4 regions of the Peribacillus phoenicis genome follow, and region 2 is predicted to be linked to each of the others. Evidence: predicted binding sites of a transcription regulator. Region 2 holds the regulator's gene; each other region holds the start of a gene.
What was found. Region 2 encodes CtsR, which represses protease genes until heat stress. Its sites were predicted from a motif close to ATGGTCAATAAAGGTCAAACA; they were not measured.

Region 1 (3,192 bases), 2.8 Mb from region 2:
ATGAGAAAAAGTAAGTTTTAAGCTAAATGGACACATCATTCGACTTATTTTTATGTTTTATATGGTCATTCTTCCTAAATCTACTAAATGTAACATATTTGTAAAGATCCTGTGATGCGAGTGATATACCTTTTCTAGTATATTAGGTTTAGCAAATCACATCAGGGGGTAAAATAATTTGTTTAAGAAAATTGTCGTCGGATTGTCATTGGCTATTACGCTTGTAACCGCATCCTTTGCTGGGGACCAAGTGGAAGCTGCTTCATATCATACAAAAGCTATTAAAGTGGCTAAAAGTGAATTAGGTACAAAATATAAAATGGGTGGCATTTCTTCTTCAGGTTTTGATTGTTCCGGTTTAGTGAAGTATTCATATCAAAAAGCTGGTAAGAATTTACCAAGAACTGCTGCTGACATATATAAAAAAGGTAAGAAAGTTAAAAGCCTGCAAAAAGGTGACTTAATGTTTTTTGCACCAAATAAAGCGAATAAACCTACACATGTGGCTATATACATAGGAAACAATGAATTCATACACTCTTCATCATCTAAAGGAGTGTCATACGCTAAAACCAATAATACCTATTGGAAGCCAAAGTATATTGGTGCGAAACGTATATAATAGAAGAAAATCATTCTTAATATAAAAAAGCTAAGAGACTTAATGAAGTCTCTTTCAATTTGTAGCCAAAAAGGTTTCGGAAGGTTTCATTCCGAAACCTTTTTGATTTTTTATTGGAATTGAAGCAGCTATAGCGGAAAGGAAAGCATGGCATGGGTTGGACAACGAGGGGACTTTTTAGAAAGTTCGATATCACCTCAAGTATTAATACTACTTAAAAACAAAAAAGACTGTAGGCAAAAGTGTTCTATCTTAAAGTTAAAACAAAGTTGATTGGAACGGGTGTGCGAGACTCCTGCGGGAAAAGCGCGTCAAGGGGAGACCCCACAGGCGCGAAGACGCCGAGGAGGCTCCCCGACCGCCCGCGGAAAGCGAGTACCTGGAGTGGAAATCCAACGTTTAAAAATTGTACAAACCTTAAAGAGACTTAATAAAGTCTTTTTTTGTTTTAAAAAATTAGAGTGGATGAGGTGCATATGGACAATAGAATTGGCGTTTTGTTAATAGTTAAGGTTATGGTGAGTCCTGAAGTGGGTAATCAATACTAACTGAATATACTAAGAGGCATACATAGAATCTTTTTATTTGACTGGAAATGGATAGTTTAATATGCTTAGCAAACCAATTCAAGGTAATTTCTTTTTTTATCAAAAAAATTCCCAGACAAAATTATTGAAAGTCAAAGAAGGTCAATGTATAATAAAGTCAGAAAGTCAAAGAAGGTCAAAGATTTTTAAATTCATTTTTTAAAGGAGGAGTACTACATGCTTTGTGAAAAATGCCATGTAAACCAAGCTAATATTCAAGTTCACCTAAATATGAATGGTCAGGAGCATGATGTGAAACTGTGCTCCACTTGTTATAAAGAAGAGCGAAACAAACTTGGAGCAGCTATGGGCGGAATGGATATAGGGAAATTCCAATTTAACGGATCTCCAAATTCATTCAATCCATTTAATTATAATGGTGTACCAAAACCGGATTCAGCTGAACATGGCGAGGATGGAGGATTGCTTGAGGAGTATGGCCGCAATTTGACCGATGCTGCTAAAGCAGGACTTATTGATCCGGTTATCGGACGAAATGAAGAAATTAAACGCGTCATTGAAGTTCTAAATAGGCGCAATAAAAATAATCCAGTTTTAATCGGTGAACCTGGTGTCGGTAAAACAGCCATTGCTGAAGGTCTTGCTTTAGCGATTGTTGAAGGTTCAGTGCCAGTTAAATTACGTAATAAGCTTGTATATATGCTTGATGTAGCGTCCCTTGTGTCGAATACTGGAATTAGAGGGCAATTCGAAGAACGAATGAAGCAATTGATCAGCGAATTACAGGAAAGAAAAAATGTCATACTATTCATCGATGAAATTCATCAGCTAGTGGGAGCGGGTTCGGCCGAAGGATCAATGGATGCAGGAAATATCTTGAAGCCTGCACTTGCACGCGGCGAACTCCAGCTTGTCGGAGCAACCACTTTATCAGAATATAGGAAAATTGAAAAAGATGGTGCCCTTGAAAGGCGCTTCCAGCCTGTACACGTTAATGAGCCGACAACGGCTGAGGCACTTGTCATCTTACGTGGATTAAAGGATAGTTACGAATCTTATCATGGTGTGACATATAGTGAGGAAGCCCTTAAAGCGGCTGTTGAACTTTCGAACCGCTACATTCAAGACCGTTTCCTGCCTGATAAGGCAATAGACTTAATGGATGAAGCAGGTTCCAAATTGAACTTGACCATCGAAGACGGCCAAGTAGAAAACATGAAAGAGCGTCTGGCTCAAATCTATAAAGAAAAAGAAATGGCCTTAAAAGAAGAAGCATATGAAAAAGCTGCCGTTCTTCGTGATGAAGAAGAAAAACTGGAAAAGTCATTGCAGGCTGGGGAAGCTGCAATTAAGCCAACCGTTACCGTTGAAGACATTCAAAATATCATCGAACAAAAGACTGGTATACCTGTAGGTAAGCTCCAAGAAGATGAGCAAGAAAGAATGGTTCACCTCCAAGCGGAGCTGATGAAAAAAGTAATCGGGCAGGAAGAAGCTGTCAAAAAGGTGTCCAAGGCCGTTCGAAGAAGTCGTGCCGGGTTAAAATCAAAAAACCGTCCTACCGGTTCTTTCCTTTTCGTTGGTCCGACAGGAGTCGGTAAAACCGAATTGGCAAAAAGTCTTGCTGAGGAATTATTCGGGGACAAGGAAGCGATGATTCGTCTTGACATGAGTGAATTCATGGAGAAACACAGTGTTTCTAAATTAATCGGTTCTCCTCCTGGATATGTAGGACATGAGGAAGCTGGACAATTGACGGAAAAAGTTCGCCGAAAGCCTTACAGTATCATCTTATTGGATGAAATCGAAAAGGCACATCCGGATGTAATGCATATGTTCCTGCAAATCATGGAAGATGGCCGCTTAACCGACAGTCAAGGCCGGACCGTTACTTTTAAAGATACCGTGATCATCATGACGAGTAATGCTGGAGTCGGTGAGAAACAAAAAGTAATGGGATTCGGTACAAGTTCAGCTGTAGAAGAAGCTTCAATCCTACAATCTTTAGGCAGCTTCTTCAAA
Region 2 (3,192 bases):
GCCGGGAAGATGCATCATGACTGAAGCCCTTAATCCTGTTCCCACATTAGTCGGACAACTAGTTAGGTATCCTCTTTCTTCATCATATGCATAGTCTATGGATTCTTCAATCCAATCGTCAAGAACATTTGCAATCTTTAAGGTTTCCTTCAGCTGCAATCCCGACATTAAACATTGAATACGGAGATGATCCTCTTCATTTATCATGATGCTTATTTCTTCATTTTCCGAAAGGAGACATGCGCTTTTCGCTGAATCTTCGACTAAATGAGGACTGATTAAATGTTTTTCAACGAGAACGCGCTTTTCCAGTGGCTGCAATTGGTCAATCTCTAAAAGTTCCAGTTTCCCAATCTCTGGAGTCACTTCCTCTTCACTTCTTTTTTTGACCAATTCAATTATTTTTTTAGCTTCTTCGTTAGAAAAGGAGGTTGGGAAGGTAAAGTCTTTGAAATTCCTGGCCAGCCGAATCCGCGAACTCAATACAATATCGATTTCCGGCCCTTCGGCACTCATCCAGGAACTCAAAGCGTTTTCTACAAACTTTTCCAAGCTCATAATTCCTCGCCTCCCTCTTGGGCTTCATACCTTTTTTCAAGGGAACGTACCTTATCTCTTACCTCTGCCGCTTTCTCGAATTCCTCTTGATCAATGTGGGCCTTTAAAACTTCTTTCAAATCTGAAATTTGCTTTCGAAGATAGATGGTGCCACCGATCCTTTTTGGAATTTTCCCTATATGTGCTGTATTGCCGCTATGAACTCTCTTTAAAATGGGATTTAACTGTTCATTGAACGTTTTATAACATTCGGCACAGCCAAACTTGCCAATATGGACAAATTCTTTATAAGATCGATGACAATGCGGACAACGCCTCTCTTCCGTTTTAGGAAATGCATTTGCCTTCGTCTGTTGAATATTCGACTCCATATTCAACAATCCTGCTAATAAATTATTTATTGAAAAACCAGGTCCGCCTGCATCCATGAATATTTCGCCTTTTTCCTGAGCACATTTCTCACAAATCATGACTTCAGTCTTTTTTCCATTGATGATTTTGGTGAAGTGCAGGGTAGCAGGCCTTTGATGACATTCTTGGCAAATCAACGTTCATCACCTCTGCCAGTTTCATTTATATTTTAAAGTCGTAAGCATCGCAGTTAAAATTCTTGCCCTAAGTTCATCTCGGTCAGGTAGGTCGATATAAATCACCGATCTATCTATGACGCTCATCATTATCTTTGCTTCTCTTTCATTAATGACGTCTTCATTCATCAGCCGTGAAATTACTCCTTCAGCCATCGATTGAGTTACCCTGGAACCAATAAGCGATAATAATTGGTTGATAAGTTGCACGGAATCCTGTGATTCCACCTTCATGATGCGTATATAACCGCCGCCCCCACGCTTACTCTCTACAACATAACCTCTCTCGATGGTAAACCTGGTATTGATTACGTAATTAATTTGAGAAGGAACACACTGAAATTTATCTGCTATTTCACTTCTTTTAATCTCCAAGATATCTTTTTGACTTATTTCAAGTACTTGCTTCAAATAAGTTTCGATAACATCAGATATGTTTCTCACTCAGCCTCCTCCATTCTGACTTTGACTATATTTGACTATTATTATACAAGGAAAAATGCATTTTGCAACTTAAACGCACTTTCTTTCTGTAATATCCATTTTCTCCAAATTATATGTAGTTACATACCCCATTGAACATTAAAGTTGAAATATCTTACATTAATACCCTAAAAAGATAAATGCAAAACCTGCTATTTTTTCCTTCTCCTTAAGGTTTCACAACTTAAATTCTGCCCAATTCCCAGCTCACCAAAAATAAGGCCAGCCCATGCTGTCACTGAAATAAAAAACTTTTTTAATTACGAACATCAAAAAAGACCAGCCGGATGGCTGATCTTAATAAATGGCTTGGCGGCGTCCTACTCTCACAGGGGGAAACCCCCAACTACCATCGGCGCTGAAGAGCTTAACTGCCGTGTTCGGAATGGGAACGGGTGTGACCTCTTCGCTATCGCCACCAAACATATGAGGAACGTTGTTCCTTCAAAACTAGATAATAAGAAGGTATTTCATTTTTTAAAAAGCGTTGGTTAAGTCCTCGATCTATTAGTATCAGTCAGCTCCACATGTCACCATGCTTCCACCTCTGACCTATCAACCTGATCATCTTTCAGGGATCTTACTAGCTTGCGCCATGGGAAATCTCATCTTGAGGGGGGCTTCATGCTTAGATGCTTTCAGCACTTATCCCGTCCGCACGTAGCTACCCAGCTATGCCTTTGGCAAGACAACTGGTACACCAGCGGTGCGTCCATCCCGGTCCTCTCGTACTAAGGACAGCTCCTCTCAAATTTCCTGCGCCCGCGACGGATAGGGACCGAACTGTCTCACGACGTTCTGAACCCAGCTCGCGTACCGCTTTAATGGGCGAACAGCCCAACCCTTGGGACCGACTACAGCCCCAGGATGCGATGAGCCGACATCGAGGTGCCAAACCTCCCCGTCGATGTGGACTCTTGGGGGAGATAAGCCTGTTATCCCCGGGGTAGCTTTTATCCGTTGAGCGATGGCCCTTCCATGCGGAACCACCGGATCACTAAGCCCGACTTTCGTCCCTGCTCGACTTGTAGGTCTCGCAGTCAAGCTCCCTTGTGCCTTTACACTCTACGAATGATTTCCAACCATTCTGAGGGAACCTTTGGGCGCCTCCGTTACTCTTTAGGAGGCGACCGCCCCAGTCAAACTGCCCACCTGACACTGTCTCCCACCCCGATAAGGGGCGCGGGTTAGAATTTCAATACAGCCAGGGTAGTATCCCACCAACGCCTCCACCGAAGCTGGCGCTCCGGCTTCTCAGGCTCCTACCTATCCTGTACAAGCTGTACCAAAATTCAATATCAGGCTGCAGTAAAGCTCCACGGGGTCTTTCCGTCCTGTCGCGGGTAACCTGCATCTTCACAGGTACTATAATTTCACCGAGTCTCTCGTTGAGACAGTGCCCAGATCGTTACACCTTTCGTGCGGGTCGGAACTTACCCGACAAGGAATTTCGCTACCTTAGGACCGTTATAGTTACGGCCGCCGTTTACTGGGGCTTCGGTTCAAAGCTTCGCTTGCGCTAACCTCTCCCCTTAACCTTCCAGCACCGGGCAGGTGTCAGCCC
Region 3 (3,192 bases), 4.3 Mb from region 2:
GCGTCATGGATAAAATCAATGAAATTGCAGTATTTCCAAAAAGATTGGTGCTGATGGATGCCTTTTCCGGAAAAGAGCTTTCCGCTTTGGATTTAGGTGATGTTTACAAAGAAAGATATGGAGCTCCATATGTTGTTTTGCATCGTTCCGATTTGCATAAAGTACTGGCTGAAGCATGTGAAAAGAACCCGTATATCGAACTGGTTACGAATCAAACCATTATTGAGACAGTAGAAAATGAAGGTGAAGTGACGGTTACTTCTGCCAACGGGTCCCAACATTCAGGAACTGCTGTCATTGGAGCCGATGGATTATGGTCCAAGGCACGGAAACTTTTTGTGGAAGATCAGCCGGTCTGCTCTCAATATGTTGCATACAGGGGAGCGATCCCGATGGAAGAGGTTACGAGCCATGGAGATTTAGATGATGTTTATATGTGGGTTGGGCCAGACCTTCATCTTGTTCAATATCCGGTTAGAAGGGGAGAACTATACAACCAAGTAGTTGTCTTCAAAAGTTCTCAATATACGGAAGAAAACGAAAAAACAGATCAATGGGGAACCCCGGAAGAAATGGACCGTGTGTTTGCCGGAACTTGTGAGCTTGTTCAGAATGCGATTTCATTCATCCAAAGGCAACGCCGCTGGCCAATGTATGACCGACTACCAATCGATAATTGGACAAAAGGAAGAATTACGCTTATGGGAGATGCGGCACATCCGATGCTTCAATACTTGGCACAAGGAGCTTGCCAGGCTTTAGAAGATGCAGCTTATTTGTCGGATATGCTTCATAAGCATGGGAATGACATTGAACAGGCATTTTTGGAATATCAAGAGGAACGCATACCGCGCACGGCTAATGTTCAATCGAGCGCAAGAATGTGGGGGGAAATCATCCACAATACGACCGATGCAGGCATTCTGCTACGAGATACGATCCTTGCAGGTCGGACGGATAAGGATTTCCAATTCGTCGATGAATTTCATGGTTATAATAAAACGGCCGTGAAAGCATAATTCGTTTTGTTTCATCTATGCATCTAAAAGTTAAAACAAAGTTGATTGGAGCGGGTGTACGAGACTCCTGCTTAGAAAAGCGAGACCCCGCAGGCGTAAAGACGCCGAGGGCGGACCTCCCGCGGAAAGCGAGTGCCTGGAGAGGAAATCAACCAAATTGTACAAACGGCAAAAGCCTTTCTTCTATATGAAGAAAGGCTTTTGCCGTTTATCGTCCATACTTCCTGCATTTTATATAACTTTCCTTTACATGGGGAAAATTAGAAGTATAATGAAAATATAAAGGTCAAATTTGGTCAAACCGAGTGGGAATTCGTTCATGATAGAGATGAATGGGAGGTTTTAAGATGGATATTAATAAAATGACGGAGAGAACCCAACAGGCGTTCATCGGCGGCCAGGAACTAGCCAAAGATAGAGGGAATCCCGAGCTGACGGAGCTTCATTTATTAAAGGCCTTAATGGAACAGGATGAAAGTTTATTAATCAGGATTTTATCTGAATCTGGTAAACCGATGAATCTATTTGATATAGAGCTAAATAAGGAACTGGATCGATTACCGGAAGTGAGCGGGAGTGTTTCCCAGGTTTACATGTCATCCTCCCTGCAGCAAATGTTGACGGCTGCCGAAAAGGAAATGCAGATGTGGGAGGATGAATACTTATCTGTCGAACATATACTGCTTGCGTCGCTGCAAGTCAATAAAACGAATGTGAACAGGCTTTTTTCATCATATGGAATTGATTATGATAAAGCAAAACAGGTTATAAACGATATAAGGGGGAATCAGCGAGTGACTAGTCAAAATCCTGAAAGCACTTATGAAGTACTGAAAAAATACGGCAGAGATCTTGTTGCTGAGGTTAAATCGGGGAAGGTAGATCCCGTAATCGGCCGTGATACGGAAATCCGTAACGTAATACGGATCCTTTCACGTAAAACGAAAAATAATCCTGTATTGATAGGAGAACCCGGAGTAGGTAAAACAGCCATCGTCGAGGGGCTGGCACAAAGGATCGTCAGGAAGGATGTGCCTGAGGGATTAAAGGACAAGACCGTTTTTTCACTGGATATGAGTGCGCTTGTCGCTGGCGCCAAATTCCGCGGTGAATTTGAGGAACGCCTAAAAGCGGTCTTGAATGAGATCAAGAAGAGTGACGGTAAAATTCTATTATTCATTGATGAATTGCACACAATTGTCGGTGCAGGAAGAACGGATGGCGCACTTGATGCCGGAAATATGTTAAAGCCGATGCTTGCGCGCGGTGAGCTGCATTGTATCGGTGCAACGACCCTTGATGAATATCGGCAATATATTGAAAAGGATCCGGCTCTTGAACGCCGTTTCCAACAGGTTCTGGTTCCCGAACCGGATGTTGAAGATACTATTTCAATTTTGCGGGGATTAAAGGAAAGGTTTGAAATTCACCATGGCGTCAGGATACACGATCGGGCGATCGTTGCGGCCTCTGTCCTTTCGAACCGATATATAACGGAGCGGTTTTTACCGGATAAAGCGATAGATCTTGTGGATGAAGCATGTGCGATGATCCGAATGGAAATCGACTCAATGCCATCCGAGTTGGATGAAATCACGAGAAAAGTCATGCAACTTGAAATTGAAGAGGCGGCCTTGAAGAATGAGGAGGACCTTCAAAGCAGAGCAAGGCTGGAAGTGCTTCAAAAAGAACTATCAGAACTTCAGGATCAAGCTAATAGCATGAAATCGAAGTGGCAAATGGAGAAATCAGCGCTTCAAAAGGTGCAGGATCAACGTGAAGAGCTTGAGAAACTGCGACATGAACTGGAACAGGCAGAGAATGACTATGACCTTAACCGGGCAGCTGAACTTCGGCATGGAAGGATTCCGCAGCTTCAAAAAGAATTGGACGCAATGGAAGACGAATTGGAAAAGGAAAAACAGGAATCTCGATTGCTTCGCCAGGAAGTGACGGAGGAGGAAATTGCCTCGATTGTTGCAAGGTGGACGGGGATTCCGATTAGCAAGCTGGTGGAAAGTGAAAGGGAGAAGCTGCTTCGCCTATCTGATATCCTGCATGAACGCGTAATAGGTCAAGGAGAAGCGGTGGAACTCGTATCCGATGCTGTTTTAAGGGCAAGGGCTGGAATTAAAGATCCAAACAGACCAATCGGTTCATTCATTTTTCTTGG
Region 4 (3,192 bases), 460 kb from region 2:
TGCGTTCGATTGGGGGTGAAATGGATGTCTTTTGCTTCAGAAACGAAAAAAGAGCTTACTACATTAGAGGGAAAGGATTGCTGCGGTAAAGCGGAATTGTGTGCGCTTATCCGGATGAACGGATCCCTTTCATTTTCTAATCGGAAGCTTGTTGTGGATATTCAAACTGAGAATGCTGCGATTGCCAGAAGGATCTATACGCTGCTGAAAAAAAGTTATGAGGTCCAGGTCGAGCTGTTGGTCCGTAAAAAGATGAAGCTTAAAAAGAATAATGTATATATTGTCAGGATGTCATCCGGAGGGCAGCGGGTTTTAACCGATTTGGAAATTTTAGGCGATGGCTTTGAAATTCTCCATGCTATATCCGATACTATTGTTGGGAAGAAATGCTGTAAGCGTTCTTACCTAAGAGGTGCATTTCTTGCGGGGGGTTCGGTGAATAATCCAGAAACGTCTTCCTATCACCTTGAAATTTTCTCACTTTATAAAGAGCACAATGATGCCCTTTGTGAGCTAATGAATAAGTTTGGCTTGAAGGCCAAGACGCTTGAACGCAAGAAAGGGTACATCATTTATTTGAAAGAAGCCGAAAAGATTGCCGAGTTTTTAAGTATAGTTGGCGCCCATTCAGCTTTATTAAGGTTCGAAGATGTACGGATTGTCCGTGATATGCGTAATTCAGTGAATCGGCTTGTGAATTGTGAAACAGCCAATTTGAACAAAACGATCGGGGCCTCATTACGCCAGGTTGAAAATATCCATTATATCGAGGATACGGTGGGGTTAGGCATTTTACCGGATAAGCTTCGGGAAATTGCGGAGCTTAGGATAGCGTTTCAGGATATAACCTTAAAGGAACTAGGGGAAATGGTTTCTGGGGGGACCATCAGTAAATCCGGGATTAATCACCGATTGCGAAAGATTGATGAAATAGCTGACAGGCTCCGTGGGGGAGAGGCTATTGCTGCGAAAAAATAAAGCTAACAGGGGAGATCAAGATGGTGGAAAAGCAAGTTGAGGTAAAATTGAAAACGGGTTTACAGGCGCGGCCGGCGGCTCTTTTTGTACAAGAAGCTAACCGCTTTCATTCAGATGTTTTTCTTGAAAAAGAAGGAAAGAAAGTGAACGCAAAAAGTATAATGGGATTAATGAGCCTTGCCATCAGTTCTGGCGTGACCGTGAAGTTAATCGTCGAAGGACGCGATGAAAAAGAAGCGTTAGAGGCATTGGAAGAGTTCGTTCAGCAAGAGGGTTAAAAGAAAAGGATGCTTAAAAGAGCATCCTTTTTTTTCATTATGTAAAAAAGCTCCGGAAGTCGCTAAAGGCGTTCTCCGGAGCCGGTTGTTGCAAGATTATTTAGAGTCTTTTTTATCATCAAGGATGCTGCGCGTGATGACTTTGTCGATCAAGCCATATTCAAGGGCTCTTTCGGAAGTCATGAAGTTATCACGTTCCGTATCTCTTTGAAGGACTTCAATAGGTTGACCAGTACGTTCTGCCAAGATTTGGTTCAGTTTATCTTTCAAGTGAAGGATACGGCGGGCAGCAATTTCAATTTCTGTAGCTTGACCTTGAGCTCCTCCAAGTGGTTGGTGAATCATGACTTCACTGTTTGGCAACGCATAACGTTTGCCTTTTTCGCCAGCGGCCAATAGGAAAGCACCCATGGAAGCGGCCATACCGATGCATACTGTGGATACATTAGGTTTGATATATTGCATAGTATCGTAAATGGCCATACCGGAAGTGATGCTTCCACCAGGGCTGTTGATGTATAGAGTGATATCTTTTTCAGGATTTTCCGCTTCTAAAAATAGTAATTGAGCAACAATGGAGTTGGAAACATTATCGTCAATTGCACTTCCTAGCATAATGATCCGGTCTTTTAATAAACGGGAATAAATATCGTAGGCACGCTCCCCACGACTTGTTTGTTCGATAACTGTAGGAATTAAATTCATGTTCATTTCCTCCTTCGATTAAGAGAATCATTTAAATTCTTTATGTATGTATGATACACTTTTTGGTCAATTTAGGTCAAACAAAACAAACCCTATAATGGATAATTTGTTCGACAATTTTCTGGCTATGGCTCCTTCCTGATAGATTACTTTATATATTATGCCGCACAGGGATGAATTTCCACATTACCCATAATACCCAAAAGAAGAAGTTTTAAACCTGATAACCCTTGCAAAGGAGGGGATTCTATCATATAATGAAGTCTGTTGAAAAAATATTTTCTAATACGCCCTCGTAGTGCAACGGATAGAACGCAAGCCTCCGAAGCTTGAAATGCAGGTTCGATTCCTGCCGAGGGCATTACCAATCTTCTGCTTAATAAAGCGGGGGATTTTTTATTGGTCAATTTTAAGAGTGTTCCTAAGATTTTTGGTGAATTTACTCGTTTTCTGTAATATTTCATCGAATTCTGGAATGTCAGGCCTGTCTTGAAAATATTCGCCCACACTATTAAAAAATGGTGATTTTTCAATAAAAGTAGTTGTTAAATTTGCATTTCTAACATATAGTATTTAAAAACAAATAAACTATTCAGAAAAAAACGTAAGCGTTTTCATGGGTTTTTGTGTAGAATTTTCTCCTGATAATGTAAAATGGAGTGGGGGAGGGGTGAATCGATGAGTATGAATATGAAAGCGGGACTTTTTCAACAGCAAACATTAAAGATGGCAATGACCCAGGAGCTTATGCAAGCTATTACATTGCTGCAATACTCCTCGCAGGAGCTATCGGCTTTTTTAGAAAATAAAATGGTGGAGAATCCATTACTGTCCATAGATCAGCCAACATCGGCTTTATTTCAGCCAACTTTTGACCGGAAAAAGGGGAAACGGACTCTTAAGAATACGTATGATGCCAACTATTGGATTGAACAGATCAGTGAAGATACTATATCGCTTGAACAGCATATCATGTCCCAGGTGAATCACCAGCAGCTTACCGGTGAGCAGCAGAAGGCATTGCTGCTATTAATTCATAACCTTGATGAAAACGGTTACTTGAGGACTGAGCTGGATGATATATGTATCCCAGGTATATCTCCGATCGTTTTGGAAGAAAGCCTCTCAATTTTACAGGAACTCGAGCCGCATGGAATTGGAGCTAGAAATCTTCAAGAGTGCCTGTTGCTTCAAGTGCAAGCAGAAGGTATGAATCTGCTTGCAGAATCGA

Region 1: the regulator CtsR is predicted to act here: its motif matches at 1,332-1,352, upstream of ABC374_RS11820 (ATP-dependent Clp protease ATP-binding subunit).
Region 3: the regulator CtsR is predicted to act here: its motif matches at 1,302-1,322, upstream of clpB (ATP-dependent chaperone ClpB).
Region 4: the regulator CtsR is predicted to act here: its motif matches at 2,024-2,044, upstream of clpP (ATP-dependent Clp endopeptidase proteolytic subunit ClpP).

What each region holds. Positions count from the first base shown of each region.
Region 1 covers NZ_JBDFMF010000001.1:2,410,534-2,413,725, reverse strand. Annotated here, with positions in the region: gene ABC374_RS11825 (C40 family peptidase) at 179-622, shown strand; gene ABC374_RS11820 (ATP-dependent Clp protease ATP-binding subunit) at 1,387-3,192, shown strand, end outside.
Region 2 covers NZ_JBDFMF010000001.1:5,258,409-5,261,600, reverse strand. Annotated here, with positions in the region: gene mcsB (protein-arginine kinase McsB) at 1-558, opposite strand, end outside; gene mcsA (protein-arginine kinase activator protein McsA) at 555-1,106, opposite strand; gene ABC374_RS26100 (CtsR family transcriptional regulator) at 1,128-1,589, opposite strand; rRNA gene rrf (5S ribosomal RNA) at 1,936-2,051, opposite strand; rRNA gene ABC374_RS26090 (23S ribosomal RNA) at 2,116-3,192, opposite strand, start outside.
Region 3 covers NZ_JBDFMF010000001.1:956,630-959,821, forward strand. Annotated here, with positions in the region: gene ABC374_RS04785 (FAD-dependent monooxygenase) at 1-1,019, shown strand, start outside; gene clpB (ATP-dependent chaperone ClpB) at 1,367-3,192, shown strand, end outside.
Region 4 covers NZ_JBDFMF010000001.1:4,800,188-4,803,379, reverse strand. Annotated here, with positions in the region: gene whiA (DNA-binding protein WhiA) at 25-978, shown strand; gene ABC374_RS23855 (HPr family phosphocarrier protein) at 999-1,256, shown strand; gene clpP (ATP-dependent Clp endopeptidase proteolytic subunit ClpP) at 1,353-1,961, opposite strand; tRNA gene ABC374_RS23845 (tRNA-Arg) at 2,251-2,322, shown strand; gene rpoN (RNA polymerase factor sigma-54) at 2,640-3,192, shown strand, end outside.